Microbispora hainanensis: one gene and its partner. The protein of the gene in region 1 interacts with the protein of each later gene in a pairwise test. Links are inferred from orthologs where the notes say so. Each region holds a gene or a part of one and is shown on either strand. Other genes may lie near its edges. The genes, in order: rplL and dnaE.

Evidence for each region.
Region 2: the proteins of rplL (region 1) and dnaE interact in binary tests that used the Escherichia coli proteins (3 or more experiments, as listed by UniProt). The link is inferred for Microbispora hainanensis from one-to-one orthologs.

What each region holds. Positions count from the first base shown.
Region 1 is NZ_CP108086.1:3,341,855-3,347,711, forward strand. Bases 2,112-4,848 are described here. They hold rplL (50S ribosomal protein L7/L12), read left to right. Parts: upstream 2,112-3,150; coding sequence 3,151-3,546; downstream 3,547-4,848. Other genes in these bases: OHB01_RS15875 (DUF1396 domain-containing protein), read left to right, coding at 2,112-2,324; rplJ (50S ribosomal protein L10), read left to right, coding at 2,548-3,072; OHB01_RS15890 (hypothetical protein), read left to right, coding at 3,801-4,289; OHB01_RS15895 (hypothetical protein), read left to right, coding at 4,286-4,792. Outside these bases: rplK (50S ribosomal protein L11), read left to right, coding at 1-423; rplA (50S ribosomal protein L1), read left to right, coding at 495-1,208; more of OHB01_RS15875, read left to right, coding at 1,476-2,111; rpoB (DNA-directed RNA polymerase subunit beta), read left to right, coding at 5,213-5,857. UniProt on the Escherichia coli protein: The binding site for several of the GTPase factors involved in protein synthesis (IF-2, EF-Tu, EF-G and RF3). Is thus essential for accurate translation.
Region 2 is NZ_CP108086.1:5,201,788-5,209,024, forward strand. The notes cover bases 2,040-6,156. They hold dnaE (DNA polymerase III subunit alpha), read left to right. Parts: upstream 2,040-2,434; coding sequence 2,435-5,956; downstream 5,957-6,156. Other genes in these bases: OHB01_RS24300 (chorismate mutase), read left to right, coding at 2,040-2,355; OHB01_RS24310 (MBL fold metallo-hydrolase), read right to left, coding at 5,988-6,156. Outside these bases: OHB01_RS24295 (serine/threonine-protein kinase), read right to left, coding at 1-1,005; more of OHB01_RS24300, read left to right, coding at 1,345-2,039; more of OHB01_RS24310, read right to left, coding at 6,157-6,761; OHB01_RS24315 (cyclic nucleotide-binding domain-containing protein), read right to left, coding at 6,758-7,237. UniProt on the Escherichia coli protein: DNA polymerase III is a complex, multichain enzyme responsible for most of the replicative synthesis in bacteria. This DNA polymerase also exhibits 3' to 5' exonuclease activity. The alpha chain is the DNA polymerase catalytic subunit.

The DNA of each region.
Region 1 (5,857 bases):
AAGAAGAAAGTCGCGGCCCTGGTGAAGGTCCAGCTTCCCGCTGGGCAGGCCACCCCCGCGCCGCCGGTCGGTACCGCGCTCGGTCCGCACGGCGTCAACATCATGGACTTCGTCAAGCAGTACAACGCCGCGACGGAGGCCCAGCGGGGCAACATCATCCCCGTCGAGATCACCATCTTCGAAGACCGCACCTTCACCTTCATCACGAAGACGCCGCCGGCGCCTGAGCTGATCAAGAAGGCCGCCGGTCTGCAGAAGGGCAGCGCGAACCCGCACAAGGACAAGGTGGGCAAGCTGACCCGCGAGCAGCTTCGCCAGATCGCCGAGACCAAGATGCAGGACCTCAACGCCAACGACGTCGAGGCCGCCGAGAAGATCATCGCCGGCACCGCCCGTTCCATGGGCATCACCATCGCCGACTGACTCTCAGCGGTGACCAACGCAGTGGGAGGGCCCGCGCAGGCCCGGACCACGATCTCCACGAGGAGCACGAAGTGAAGCGCAGCAAGAACTGGAAGAACGCGGCGGCCGAGATCGACCGCACGGCCCTGTACGCCCCGCTCGAGGGTGTGCGGCTGGCCAAGAAGACCGCGACCACGAAGTTCGACGCGACCGTCGAGGTCGCCCTGCGGCTGGGCGTCGACCCGCGCAAGGCCGACCAGATGGTCCGCGGCACCGTCAACCTCCCGCACGGCACCGGCAAGACCGCCCGGGTCCTGGTCTTCGCGACCGGTGACCGTGCCGAGGAGGCCCGCGCGGCGGGCGCCGACATCGTCGGCTCCGACGAGCTGATCGACGAGGTGTCCAAGGGCCGTCTCGACTTCGACGCGGTCGTCGCCACCCCGGACATGATGGGCAAGGTCGGTCGTCTGGGCCGCGTGCTCGGCCCCCGCGGCCTCATGCCGAACCCGAAGACCGGCACCGTCACGCCCGACGTGGCCAAGGCCGTCAGCGACATCAAGGGCGGAAAGATCGAGTTCCGGGTCGACCGGCACGCCAACCTGCACTTCATCATCGGCAAGGCGTCCTTCGACGACCGCCAGCTCGTGGAGAACTACGCCGCGGCGCTGGACGAGGTGCTGCGTCTCAAGCCGTCGGCGGCCAAGGGCCGTTACCTCAAGAAGGTCACCTTCACCACGTCCATGGGCCCGGGCATCCCGGTCGACCCGAACGTGACGCGGGCGATGACCGCCGAGATCGACGCCTGAGCCGTCTTCCCGGCCGACACGACGACGGAAGCCCCCGCCCTCTACGGGCGGGGGCTTCCGCGCGTCTGTGGCCGTGTAGGGCCCCACGACGCTCGATCGGCTGCTGCGTCGCCTCTCGGCCGTCCCTCGCTCAGCCCCTGCTCCAGGCCCCGTCTTGTGAAGGTTCTGTGCACGGCTCATGGGGGTTCGTCCGCCGGCCACGCGCGGACGGCGTTAGGCGCATAAGGTCAAGGGCAGGTAAAGGGGGACATCGAAGGGATGGACACAATGCGACGACTACTGGTGGCCGCGGGGGCGGTAGCCGCGATCACGGTCGCGGGATGCGGCACGACCGCGACTCCGTCTCTCCAGAACGCCAGGCTCTCGGCGGCCGAGGTCATCCAGCAGACCGCGCAGAAGGCCGACGACGTCGACACCTATGCCGCCGACCTCGTGCTGAACGTCACCGACGCCGACGGCGGTCAGGGAGGGGTCGTCCAGGGCACCATGCTCTACCAGAAGACCCCGCAGATCTCCTCCGACATCAACCTCGGCCAGGTGTCGTTCAACGGGCAGAACATGCCCGGCGGGGTGCGGGTGATCCTCCAGGGCGACGTGGCGTACGTGAAGCTCGACATGCTCAGGACCCTGGTGGGCGCCACCAAGCCGTGGATCAGGCTCGACCTGAAGCAGCTCGGCTCTCAGGCCGGCGTGGACATCGAGCAGTATCTCGCCCAGGCGCAGCAGTTCGACCTGAAGACGAGCGCCGCCATGCTCACGGCGTCGAAGGACGTCAAGCCGGTGGGCACCGAGCAGGTCGGCGGGGTGGACACGACCCACTATTCGGGCACGTTCCCCGTGGCCGAGGCGATCAAGCAGCTTCCGGAGGACCGGCGCGGCCACGTGCAGGACGAGCTGGCGAACGCCAAGGACGTCACGTTCGACGCCTGGATCGACGGCCAGGGCCTGCCGCGCAAGGTCGAGCTGAACGGCGGCAAGCCGGGCGCAGGCACGTTCAAGGCGACGGCGATGTTCAAGTCGTTCAACGAGCCGGTCTCGATCAAGGCGCCGGCCGCCGACCAGGTCGGCGAGCTGCCGCGGACGCTGACGCAGCAGCCGTCCGGCGCCACAGGCTGATTTGGCGTCTTGCCGGTTGACACCGTAGTCTGTCTCCTGCCGAAGACCGCCGGTCGTCACTGGGCCCACAACCCGGTGACCGAAGGATCCACGTGAGTGGACGGCCCGCGTAGGTGTGGAGAAGCTTGAGGACGTTCGACGTCTGTCCAAGCCCCGTGCGCCTGCGCCGGGGCTTGTCTGTTTTCTGAGGGCCTTCGCCGGCGGCACATCTGGAAGGAGGCCCATGGCGAAGGCGGAGAAGAGCGTCGCGATCGCCGAGCTCAAGAGTGAGTTCGAGGGATCCAGCGCCGCCGTTCTGACCGAATACCGCGGTCTCACCGTCGCTCAGCTCAAGCAGCTGCGCGTTTCTCTCGGTGGGAATGCGAAGTTCGCCGTGGCGAAGAACACGCTCACCAAGATCGCGGCCAACAGCGCCGGGATCACCTCCCTGGACGACCTGTTCCAGGGCCCGACCGCCATCGCGTTCGTCAAGGGCGACGTGGTGGAGGCGGCCAAGGGTCTGCGTGACTTCGCCAAGGCCAACCCCCTCCTGGTGATCAAGGGTGGTGTCGTCGACGGCAAGTCGATGACCCCCGACGAGATCACGAAGCTTGCCGACCTTGAGTCCCGCGAGGTGCTCCTCGCGAAGCTGGCCGGTGCGCTGAAGGCCAAGCAGTCCCAGGCTGCCGCCACCTTCGCCGCGCTGCCCACCACGATGGCTCGACTGGCCGAGGCTCTGCGCGCCAAGCGCGAAGAGGCCGGCGAGTAGGTCCGCGCAGCGGACGGGGGAAGCGCGCACCGCGGTCCCTTTACACGTTTTTTGCTAGATCCACTGGAGGAACACACCATGGCGAAGCTCAGCACCGACGAGCTGCTCGAGACCTTCAAGGAGATGACCCTCCTTGAGCTGTCCGAGTTCGTGAAGGTCTTCGAGGAGACCTTCGACGTGAAGGCCGCCGCTCCGGTCGCCGTCGCCGCCGCCCCGGCCGCCGGTGGCGCCGGTGGCGCCGCCGAGGAGGCCGAGGAGCAGGACGAGTTCGACGTCATCCTCGAGGCCGCCGGCGACAAGAAGATCCAGGTCATCAAGGAGATCCGCGCCCTGACGAGCCTGGGCCTCAAGGAGGCCAAGGACCTCGTGGACGGCGCTCCGAAGCCGGTCTTCGACGGCAAGGTCAACAAGGAGCAGGCCGAGAAGGCGAAGGCCGCCCTGGAGGGCGCCGGCGCCACGGTCACCGTCAAGTAAGACGGTCTTGTAACACGCTTCACCGAAGGGGCGGGTCCATCCAGGTGCCGGATGGGACCGCCCCTTTCGCGTGCCCGGACCCCGTGCGGAATCCGGAATCTATGGGCAGGGCGGGTCCGCTGATCTATCGTGCCGATTAGGGAGTGTCCGACGACGGCGCGCGCGGGTGGCACGCCGGCCTCGCCGGGCACGACCGTTGATCCGCGCGACGTGAACGGGCCGAGACGACGACCGGGTGCTCAGGAGGTGCGGGGATGCGGCGCGCGCTGACCGCCGGGCTCGTGCTCCTCGTGGTCGCGCTGGCCCTGACGGTCCGCCATCTCGCCCAGGCCCGTACGGAGGCCCTCGCGACGGCCGAGGACGGCGAGATGGCCGTGCGGGCCGCGGCGGCGCACGCGGTGAGCCTCATGTCGATCGACCACCGCCGCATCGACGACGACATCAAACGAGCGCTGGCGACCTCCACGGGCCCGGAGCGGGCGCAGTACGCCGCCGGGCAGGCGGCTCTGAAGGCCACCACGCTGAAGAACAAGGCCGTGCAGACGGGCGTCCTGCGGGCCTCCGCGCTCACCTCCCTCGCCGCCGACCGGCGCACGGCACAGGTGCTGATCGTCGGCGACGCCGTGATCCACTGGGAGGACGGCAGGAAGGCCCCTCCGGAGGAGCGCTTCTTCCGCTGGCGCATGGACGTCACGAAGGCCTCGGGCCTGTGGCTGGTCTCACGGGCGGAGCTGGTGCGGTGAGGCGCCTGCTGCGGGCGCTGACGGCCCTCGTGGCGGCCGGGCTGGCCGTCGCCGCCGTGTGGCTCCTGCTCGATCTGCGCCGCCTCCAGGCCACCGAGAGAGCCTCCAGGGAGGCACTGTCGGCCGCCCGGTCCTACGCGCCCGACATGTTGTCGTACGACTACCGTACGATCGATCAGGACATGCTGAGGGCGGGAGCGCACGCCACCGGGCAGCTGGCGGAGCACTACCGGACGCTCGTGGCGACGCTGGGACCGCAGGCGCGCGAGCGGCGGACGGTGCAGCACGCGGTCGTCGCCGCCGCAGGAGTGGAGTCGGCGACGCCGGAAGAGGTCCGGGTGCTGCTGTTCGTGAACATGGTCACGACGCGGTCGGGCCCGGGTCAGGAGGAGCCGAAGCAGCAGGTCAGCCAGGGGAGAGCGCGCCTGGTCATGGTGACGCAGGGCGACGGCTGGCGGGCCTCCCGGCTGTCCACGCTCCTGGGTGACACGCCCGTTCCCTGAGCCCGTGGCTAAATTGTTAGTAAAGAACACGTTTAAGCCGTGCCACCCGGTGGGTATCCAGGGCTCGGCGGCGTCGACCGACGGTCAGCGTTGGGTCGTTCGCGTGACTGAGCGTTACCCGTGTCCGGTCCCGGGTAGGGACTGGATCCCCGGAGCTCGCTCGGCCGCGAGGGCGGAAAAACCCTGCGAGACCCCTGCCGGTTAGGCGAAATGTCGGCTCTCGGGCTTGACGTTTCGGCGCTGACGGGTGATGCTGCCACCAACGTGGAGCGCAGAGCGATAGCGGAGTGGACAGGTGTATGCCGATCGGCTACACTGCCCCTTTGCGCTGCCCTTTGACGACCGTCTCTCTGAGTAACTCTTAGTCCTGGTCGTCTGGCGTGCGTGTAGTCAGTCCGCGAGCCCTCGGAAGGACATCTGTTGGCAGCCTCGCGCAACGCCTCCGCCGTACCCGCCGGTCCCCGAACCGTGTCGTTCGCACGAATCGAGGAGCCGCTCGAAGTACCCGACCTTCTCGCCCTGCAGACCGAGTCCTTCGACTGGCTGCTCGGAAACGAGAAATGGAAGGGCCGGGTCGAGGCGGCTCGCCAGGCCGGGCGCAAGGACATTCCGACCCAATCCGGTCTCGAAGAGATCTTCGAGGAGATCAGTCCCATCGAGGACTTCTCCGGAACCATGTCCCTGTCGTTCCGGGATCACAGGTTCGAGCCGCCCAAGTACTCAGTCGATGAGTGCAAAGACAAGGACATGACCTACTCCGCCCCGATGTTCGTCACGGCGGAGTTCATCAATAACACCACAGGTGAGATCAAGAGCCAGACGGTGTTCATGGGCGACTTCCCGCTCATGACGTCGAAGGGCACCTTCATCATCAACGGCACCGAGCGTGTCGTGGTGTCCCAGCTCGTCCGTTCGCCGGGTGTCTACTTCGACCGTTCGGTCGACAAGACCTCCGACAAGGACCTGTTCGGCTGCCGGGTGATCCCGTCGCGCGGCGCGTGGCTCGAATTCGAGATCGACAAGCGCGACAGCGTCGGCGTGCGCATCGACCGCAAGCGTAAGCAG
Region 2 (7,237 bases), 1.9 Mb from region 1 along the record:
CGCCGCCTCGTCCCTTCGGGAGGAGGAGGCCTCCGGCGAAGACGCGGGCGAGGGGGACACGGGCGGGTACGGCGCCGCACCCCGGGACGCCTTGCCCTGCCGGGAGGCGGGCGTTTCGGGCTTCGCGGCCTCCGGCTTCGCGGCCTGCGGGGAGGCGGGCTCGGCGGCGGGCCGGGACGGCGGCGGGGCCAGCTCCCGCGCCGCCCGCTTGAGCAGCCGGATGAGCTCGTCATAGCCGGGCCGGTCGGCGGGCTCCTTGGCCAGCATCCTTTGGAGGACGGAACCCAGCGCGCCCGCGCGCCGCGGCGGGGCCGGGTCGTCGTTCAGCACGGCGTGCATGGTGGCCATCGCCATGCCCCGGTCGTGCGGGGGCTTGCCCTCCACCGCCGTGTAGAGCGTGGCGCCGAGCGACCACAGGTCCGATTCGCGCTGGGCGGCCTCGCCGCGGAGCCGTTCGGGGGCGATGAAGGCGGGGGTGCCGACGAGGCCGGTGCGGGTCATGGTGGAGTCGGCTTCGAGCCTGGCGATGCCGAAGTCGGTCAGGACCACCCGGCCGTCATCGGTGAGCAGCACGTTCTCCGGCTTGACGTCGCGGTGCAGCACGCCCTGGCGGTGGGCGGCGCGCAGCGCGTCGAGGATCTGCAGGCCGATCTCGACGGTGCGCTCGGCGGACAGCGGGCCGTCCTCCCTGATCACCTGCCCCAGCGAGCGGGACGGCACGAGCTGCATGATGATCCAGGGGCGGTCGTCCTCCTCGATCACGTCGTGGACGACCACCACGTTGGGGTGGGTGAGGCGGCCCGCGGCCCGGGCCTCGCGCATGGTCCGGCGATTGAGGTCGCTGAGCTCGTCGCCCATGGCGCTGTCGTAGCGGACCTCCTTGACCGCGACCGCGCGGTCCAGCAACTGGTCGTGGGCGCGCCATACCACGCCCATGCCACCCCGGCCGATCGGCTCCACCAACTGGTACCGGCCTCCGACGAGCCGGCCTTCCGCACGCGACACTCGAACCCCTTCCTGGACCCATGAATCGTCCCACGGATGGCAAAGGGATCAACCGCGTACATGACAGGCGATCCCGGAATCCGAGACAAATCGGTTCGAGTCGTGGCCCGCCGCTGCTAAGGTCCTTGTTATGGGTAGGTACAGCTCGTTTACGAGGCCGGCTCCGGAGAGCCGGTCGCGTGACGTGAGCTAGCGACCATCCGGAGCCGGCTTGAGGCAGGGACGCCAGCGTCTCTGCCTTTTTGGTTTTCGGACGTTCGTTTTCTCGGCCAGTCCCGATCTCAGCGAGCCCTCGTGGCGGACCGCCGGTTCCGCGGGGGCGCTCATGGAGGAGCCCACATGACGAAGGCAGCCCAACTCGACCGCGATGCCGTACGGATCGGCGACCTCGTGATCGGCGACGGGCGCCCCGTTGTGGTCATCGGGGGCCGGGACGCCCGCTGGGTGCGCCTGCGCGGCGACGGCACGATCCCCGGCACTCCAGGCGCTCCCGGCGCTCCCGCCGGCACTTCCGCGGACGGCGCGGGGCCCGAGCACGGGGACGCTTCCGGGGAGGGTTCCTCGCGAGACAGGGCGGTCGCCGAGGCCGGCCCACTGCTGATGGAGCCCGCCACGGTCGCCGACCTGTCCATCGTGGCCCGGCACGCCGACGGCGTGGTGGTCGGGGCGGCCTGGGCGGCCGACCCCGATCTCGTCCGCGCCGCGGCCCGGCTCGGGCTCCCTGTCGTCCTCCAGCGGGGAGCCGGCCGGAACGGGCGGGCGGCGACGCTGGAGGAGTGGCTGGCCGCGGCGGACGACTGCGCCGCCGAGGGCAACGAGGCGGTCGTGCTATGCGAGAGCGGCGGTCACGCGGAGGACGCCGCGCCCGATCTCGGGCTCATGCGCGCCGCTCGGGAGCGGGCCGGCCGTCCCGTGCTCGCCGGGCTGGGCGCCGACGGCGGGCTCGCGAACGCGGCGGTGGCGGCGGGCGCGGACGGCCTGCTGGTCGCCCCGGGCGCGCCCGCGCCGGCCCTCGCGGCGGCGCACGAGGCGGCGACGGTCATGGCGGCGCTCGTGCGGCGCGACGACCCCGAGACCCTCGGCGCGGCCCGGGCCGCGATCGACCGGGTGGACGCGGCCCTCGCCACGCTGCTCGAACGCCGGGCCGCGCTGGCCGGGCGCATCCAGCGGCTCAAGCCCGTCGGCGGGTTCCGGGGGCGCGACATGGAGCGTGAGCGGCGCCTCGTGGAGGCCATGGCCCGCCGCGCCCCCAGCCTCGGCGCGGGTCGGCTCGCCCCCATCATGAACGCCGTGATCGAGGCCGGGCTGCGCCTGTCGGAGGAGACGCGCGACGGCGAGGAACGGAGATAAACTCTGTTTCACCTGAGTCCCACTGGTTGGCGATCACGGCGTAGGCTCTGGTCCGCGGTCCGGTGACGATGGGGGTCTCATGGGTGATTCGTTTGTTCATCTGCACGTCCACACCGAGTATTCGATGCTCGACGGAGCGGCGCGGCTGAAGCAGATGTTCAAACTCGTGGGCGAGCTGGAGATGCCCGCGATCGCGATCACCGACCATGGCAACATGCACGGCGCCTACGACTTCTACAAGCAGGCGACCGGCGCCGGGGTGAAGCCCATCCTCGGCATCGAGGCGTACGTCGCGCCCGAGTCGCGCATGCACAAGAAGCCGGTGCTGTGGGGCGAGCCGCACCAGAAGAGCGACGACGTCTCGGCGGGTGGCTACTACACCCACATGACCATCTGGGCGCGGAACAAGACCGGCCTGAAGAACCTGATGAAGCTCAGCTCGCGTGCCTACACCGAGGGCTTCGTCCGCAAGTGGGCCCGGATGGACGCCGACATCCTCGCCGAGCACGCCGACGGCCTGATGGCCACGACCGGCTGCCCGTCCGGGGAGGTGCAGACCCGGCTGCGGCTCGGCCAGTACGACGAGGCGCTCAAGGCCGCCGCGAAATACCAGGAGATCTTCGGCAAGGAGAACTACTTCCTGGAGATCATGGACCACGGGCTCGACATCGAGCGCCGGGTCCGCGACGGCCTGATCCGGATCAGCCGCGAGCTGGACATCCCGCCGGTGGTCACCAACGACTCCCACTACACGTACGAGTCGGACGCCGCCGGTCACGACGCCCTCCTGTGCATCCAGACGGGCAAGCAGCTCAGCGACCCCGACCGGTTCCGGTTCGACGGCAGCGGCTACTACATCAAGACGGCCGACGAGATGCGGGCGGTCGACTCCTCCGACATCTGGCAGGAGGGCTGCCGCAACACGCTGCTGGTGGCCGAGAAGGTCGACCCCGAGGGCTTCTTCCCCTACCACAACCTCATGCCGACCTACCCGATCCCCGAGGGGATGACGGAGGAGGAGTACTTCCGGCAGCAGGTCTGGGAGGGCATGAAGCGCCGCTTCCCCGGCGGCGTCGACGAGGAGCACCGCGCCTGGGTCGAGAACGAGCTGTCGGTCATCATCCAGATGGGCTTCCCGAGCTACTTCCTCGTGGTCGCCGACTTCATCATGTGGGCCAAGAACAACGGCATCCGGGTCGGTCCCGGCCGTGGTTCGGCCGCCGGTTCGCTGGTCGCGTACTCGCTGGGCATCACCGACCTCGACCCGATCCCGCACGGCCTGATCTTCGAGCGGTTCCTCAACCCCGAGCGCGTCTCGATGCCCGACATCGACATCGACTTCGACGAGCGCCGGCGCGCCGACGTGATCCGCTACGTCACCGAGAAGTGGGGCGCCGACAAGGTCGCCATGATCGCCACGTTCGGCACCATCAAGGCGAAGGCGGCCGTGAAGGACGCCGGCCGCGTCCTCGGTTACCCGTACGCGCTGGGCGACCGCATCTCCAAGGCGTTCCCCCCGGCGGTGATGGGCAAGGACATCCCGCTGTCGGGCATCTTCGACTCCGACCACCCGCGCTACAACGAGGCGGGCGAGCTGCGCAAGCTGTACGAGGAGGACGTCGACGTCAAGGCGACGATCGACCTCGGGCGCGGCCTGGAGGGCCTGATCCGGCAGACCGGCGTGCACGCCGCGGGCGTCATCATGTCGGCCGAGCCGCTGACCGACCACATCCCGATCATGCGCCGCGACTCCGACGGCGCGATCATCACGCAGTTCGACTACCCGACCTGCGAGACGCTCGGCCTGCTGAAGATGGACTTCCTGGGCCTGCGCAACCTCACGATCATCGACGACTGCCTCAAGATGATCGAGACGAACACCGGGAACAGGATCGAGCTGCTGGAGCTCCCGCTCGACGACACCAAGACGTACGAGCTGCTGGCCAAGGGCGACACGCTCGGCATCTTCCAGCTGGACGGCGGCGGCATGCGCACGCTGCTGCGGCTGATGAAGCCCGACAACTTCGAGGACATCTCCGCGGCCCTCGCGCTCTACCGGCCCGGCCCGATGGGCGCCAACTCGCACACCAACTACGCGCTGCGCAAGAACGGCCAGCAGGAGATCACCCCGATCCACCCCGAGCTGGAGGAGCCGCTCAAGGACATCCTCAGCACGACCTACGGCCTGATCGTCTATCAGGAGCAGGTCATGGCCATCGCCCAGAAGGTGGCCAACTACACGCTCGGCGGCGCCGACCTGCTCCGCCGCGCGATGGGCAAGAAGAAGAAGGCCGAGCTGGACAAGCAGTTCGAGTTCTTCGAGAAGGGCATGAAGGAGAACGGGTTCTCCGCCGCGGCCATCAAGGCCCTGTGGGACATCCTCCTGCCGTTCTCCGACTACGCCTTCAACAAGGCCCACACCGCCGGATACGGCCTGGTGTCCTACTGGACCGCCTATCTCAAGGCCAACTACCCGGCCGAATACATGGCGGCCCTGCTCACCAGCGTCAAGGACGACAAGGACAAGTCGGCCCTCTATCTCAACGAGTGCCGCCGCATGGGCATCAAGGTGCTCCCGCCGGACGTCAACGACTCCGACTTCGACTTCACCCCGCGCGGCACCGACATCCGGTTCGGCCTGTCGGCCATCCGCAACGTCGGCGCGAACGTCGTCGACGGGATCATCGCGGCGCGCAAGGAGAAGGGCAGGTTCACCGACTTCAAGGACTTCCTGCGCAAGGTCCCCGCGATCGTCTGCAACAAGCGCGTCATCGAGTCGCTGATCAAGTCGGGCGCGTTCGACTCGTTCGGGCACGTGCGCAAGGGCCTGCTGATGGTGCACGAACAGGCCGTCGACGCGATCATCGACATCAAGAAGAACGAGGCGATCGGCCAGGACTCGCTGTTCGGCGCGATCGACGGCGCCGAAGACCAGACCTTCGACGTGCAGATCCCGCCGGGGGAGTGGGACAAGACGACGCTGCTGCAGTTCGAGCGCGAGATGCTCGGCCTGTACGTCTCCGACCACCCGCTGTTCGGCGTCGAGCACATCCTGTCGGCGGGCGCCGACTGCTCGATCGCGGCCCTCCAGGACGACAGCCGTCCCGACGGGCAGGTCGTCACGGTCGGCGGCATCCTGTCGGGCCTGCAGCGCAAGGTGACCAAGAAGGGCGACACCTGGGTCCTCACCATGCTGGAGGACCTGGAGGGCTCGATCGAGGTCATGATCTTCCCGTCGGCCTACCAGCTCTGCGCGACCGTGCTCGCCGAGGACGCGATCGTCTTCGTCAAGGGCAGGATCGACAAGCGGGAGGACGTCGCGAAGATCATCGCGATGGAGGTGACCGCGCCGGACCTCAGTGCCGAGAACGGCGGGCCGCTGGTGGTCAGCATGCCGATCAACCGCTGCACGCCGCCCGTCGTCGGCCGGCTCAAGGAGGTGCTGACCACCCACCCCGGCACCACGGAGGTCCACCTCCAGGTGCACAACGGGCCGCGCACGACGGTCATGCGGCTGGACGACCGGCTCCGGGTGACCCCCTCGCCCGCCCTGATGGGCGACCTCAAGCAGCTGCTCGGCCCGGCCTGCCTGGCCGGTTGACCGGGCGCCCGGCCGGGGCCGGGAACGAGTCTCAGGGGGTGAGCACGTCCCCCTGGCGGGCCACCTCCACCTCCTTGGCCAGCACGTCCAGCGCGTCGTCCGTACGGGCCGGGGCGTGGTGGGTGAGCACGAGGCGGCGGGCGCCGCAGCGGGCGGCGAAGGCGACGGCGTCGGCGACCGTGGAGTGGCCGTAGGCGTCGGCCGTCGCCTGCTCCCCGGGCAGGAACTGGCCGTCGTGCAGCAGCAGGTCGACGTCCGCCGCCAGCTCGGCGGCGGCCGCGTATCCCGCCTGCGGCGCGTGGTCGGGCAGGTACGCGATGGCGACTCCGTCGCCCTCCACCCGGATGCCGTGGGTGATACCGCCCTTGTGGGTGATCTCGGCCACGGTGACGGCGTACCCCTCGATCACGCCGCAGGCGGAGGGGAGGAACCGCCAGGCGCCCGCGAGGCCGCCCGGGGTGATGGGGAAGTGCGGCGGGGACATGACCCGGGTCAGCGTCTCGAGCGGCCGCGGCGAGGGCAGGTAGAGGTCGACCCGCGCGCCGGGGTGGTCGAGCGGCGGGCAGAACGGCAGCCCCTGCACGTGGTCCCAGTGAAGGTGGGTGACCAGGACGGAGCCGCGGAACGGCGCCCCGTCCAGCAGGGCCCCCAGCCCGCGCAGGCCGGTTCCCGCGTCCAGCACCAGGGCCGGGACGGCGGAGTCGTCGGGCAGCACGGCCACGCAGCTCGTGTGACCGCCATACCGCACGAACTCGGGGCCCGGCGCCGGGGTCGAGCCGCGGACGCCGAGCATCGCGAGCCTCACGTGAGCTGTTCCTCTCGCCGGTGCCCCTCGGCCAGCGCGGCCAGTGCCTTCCTGTCCACCGCGTCCGCGGCCGCCTCGGCCACCCTGACCGGGGTCAGCGCCGTCAGCGTCGCCGTGCGCAGGCCGCCTTCGAGCACCGCGCGCTCACCGAGGATCGCGCCGGGGCCGAGCTCGGGCAGTGGCGTGCCGTCCACGTCCACTCCGAGCACGCCGTCGAGAAGCAGGAACAGGGAGGAACCCGGCTCGCCCTGCCGCACGAGCCGCGTGCCGGCGGGCAGCGAGCGGATGACCGGCTTGCGGGCGCCCCGCATGATCAGCAGGGAAAGCCGGCGCTCCAGCGCCGTCTCGGCCGCGGTGACCAGCACGGGGGAGTCCTCGTCGCCCCACGGCGTGCGGTCCGGCCCCGCCTGGGCCGCCCACGCCGTGATGTCGGTGAGACCGGCCTTGAGCGTCAGCCGGTCGTCGGGCCCGTAGAC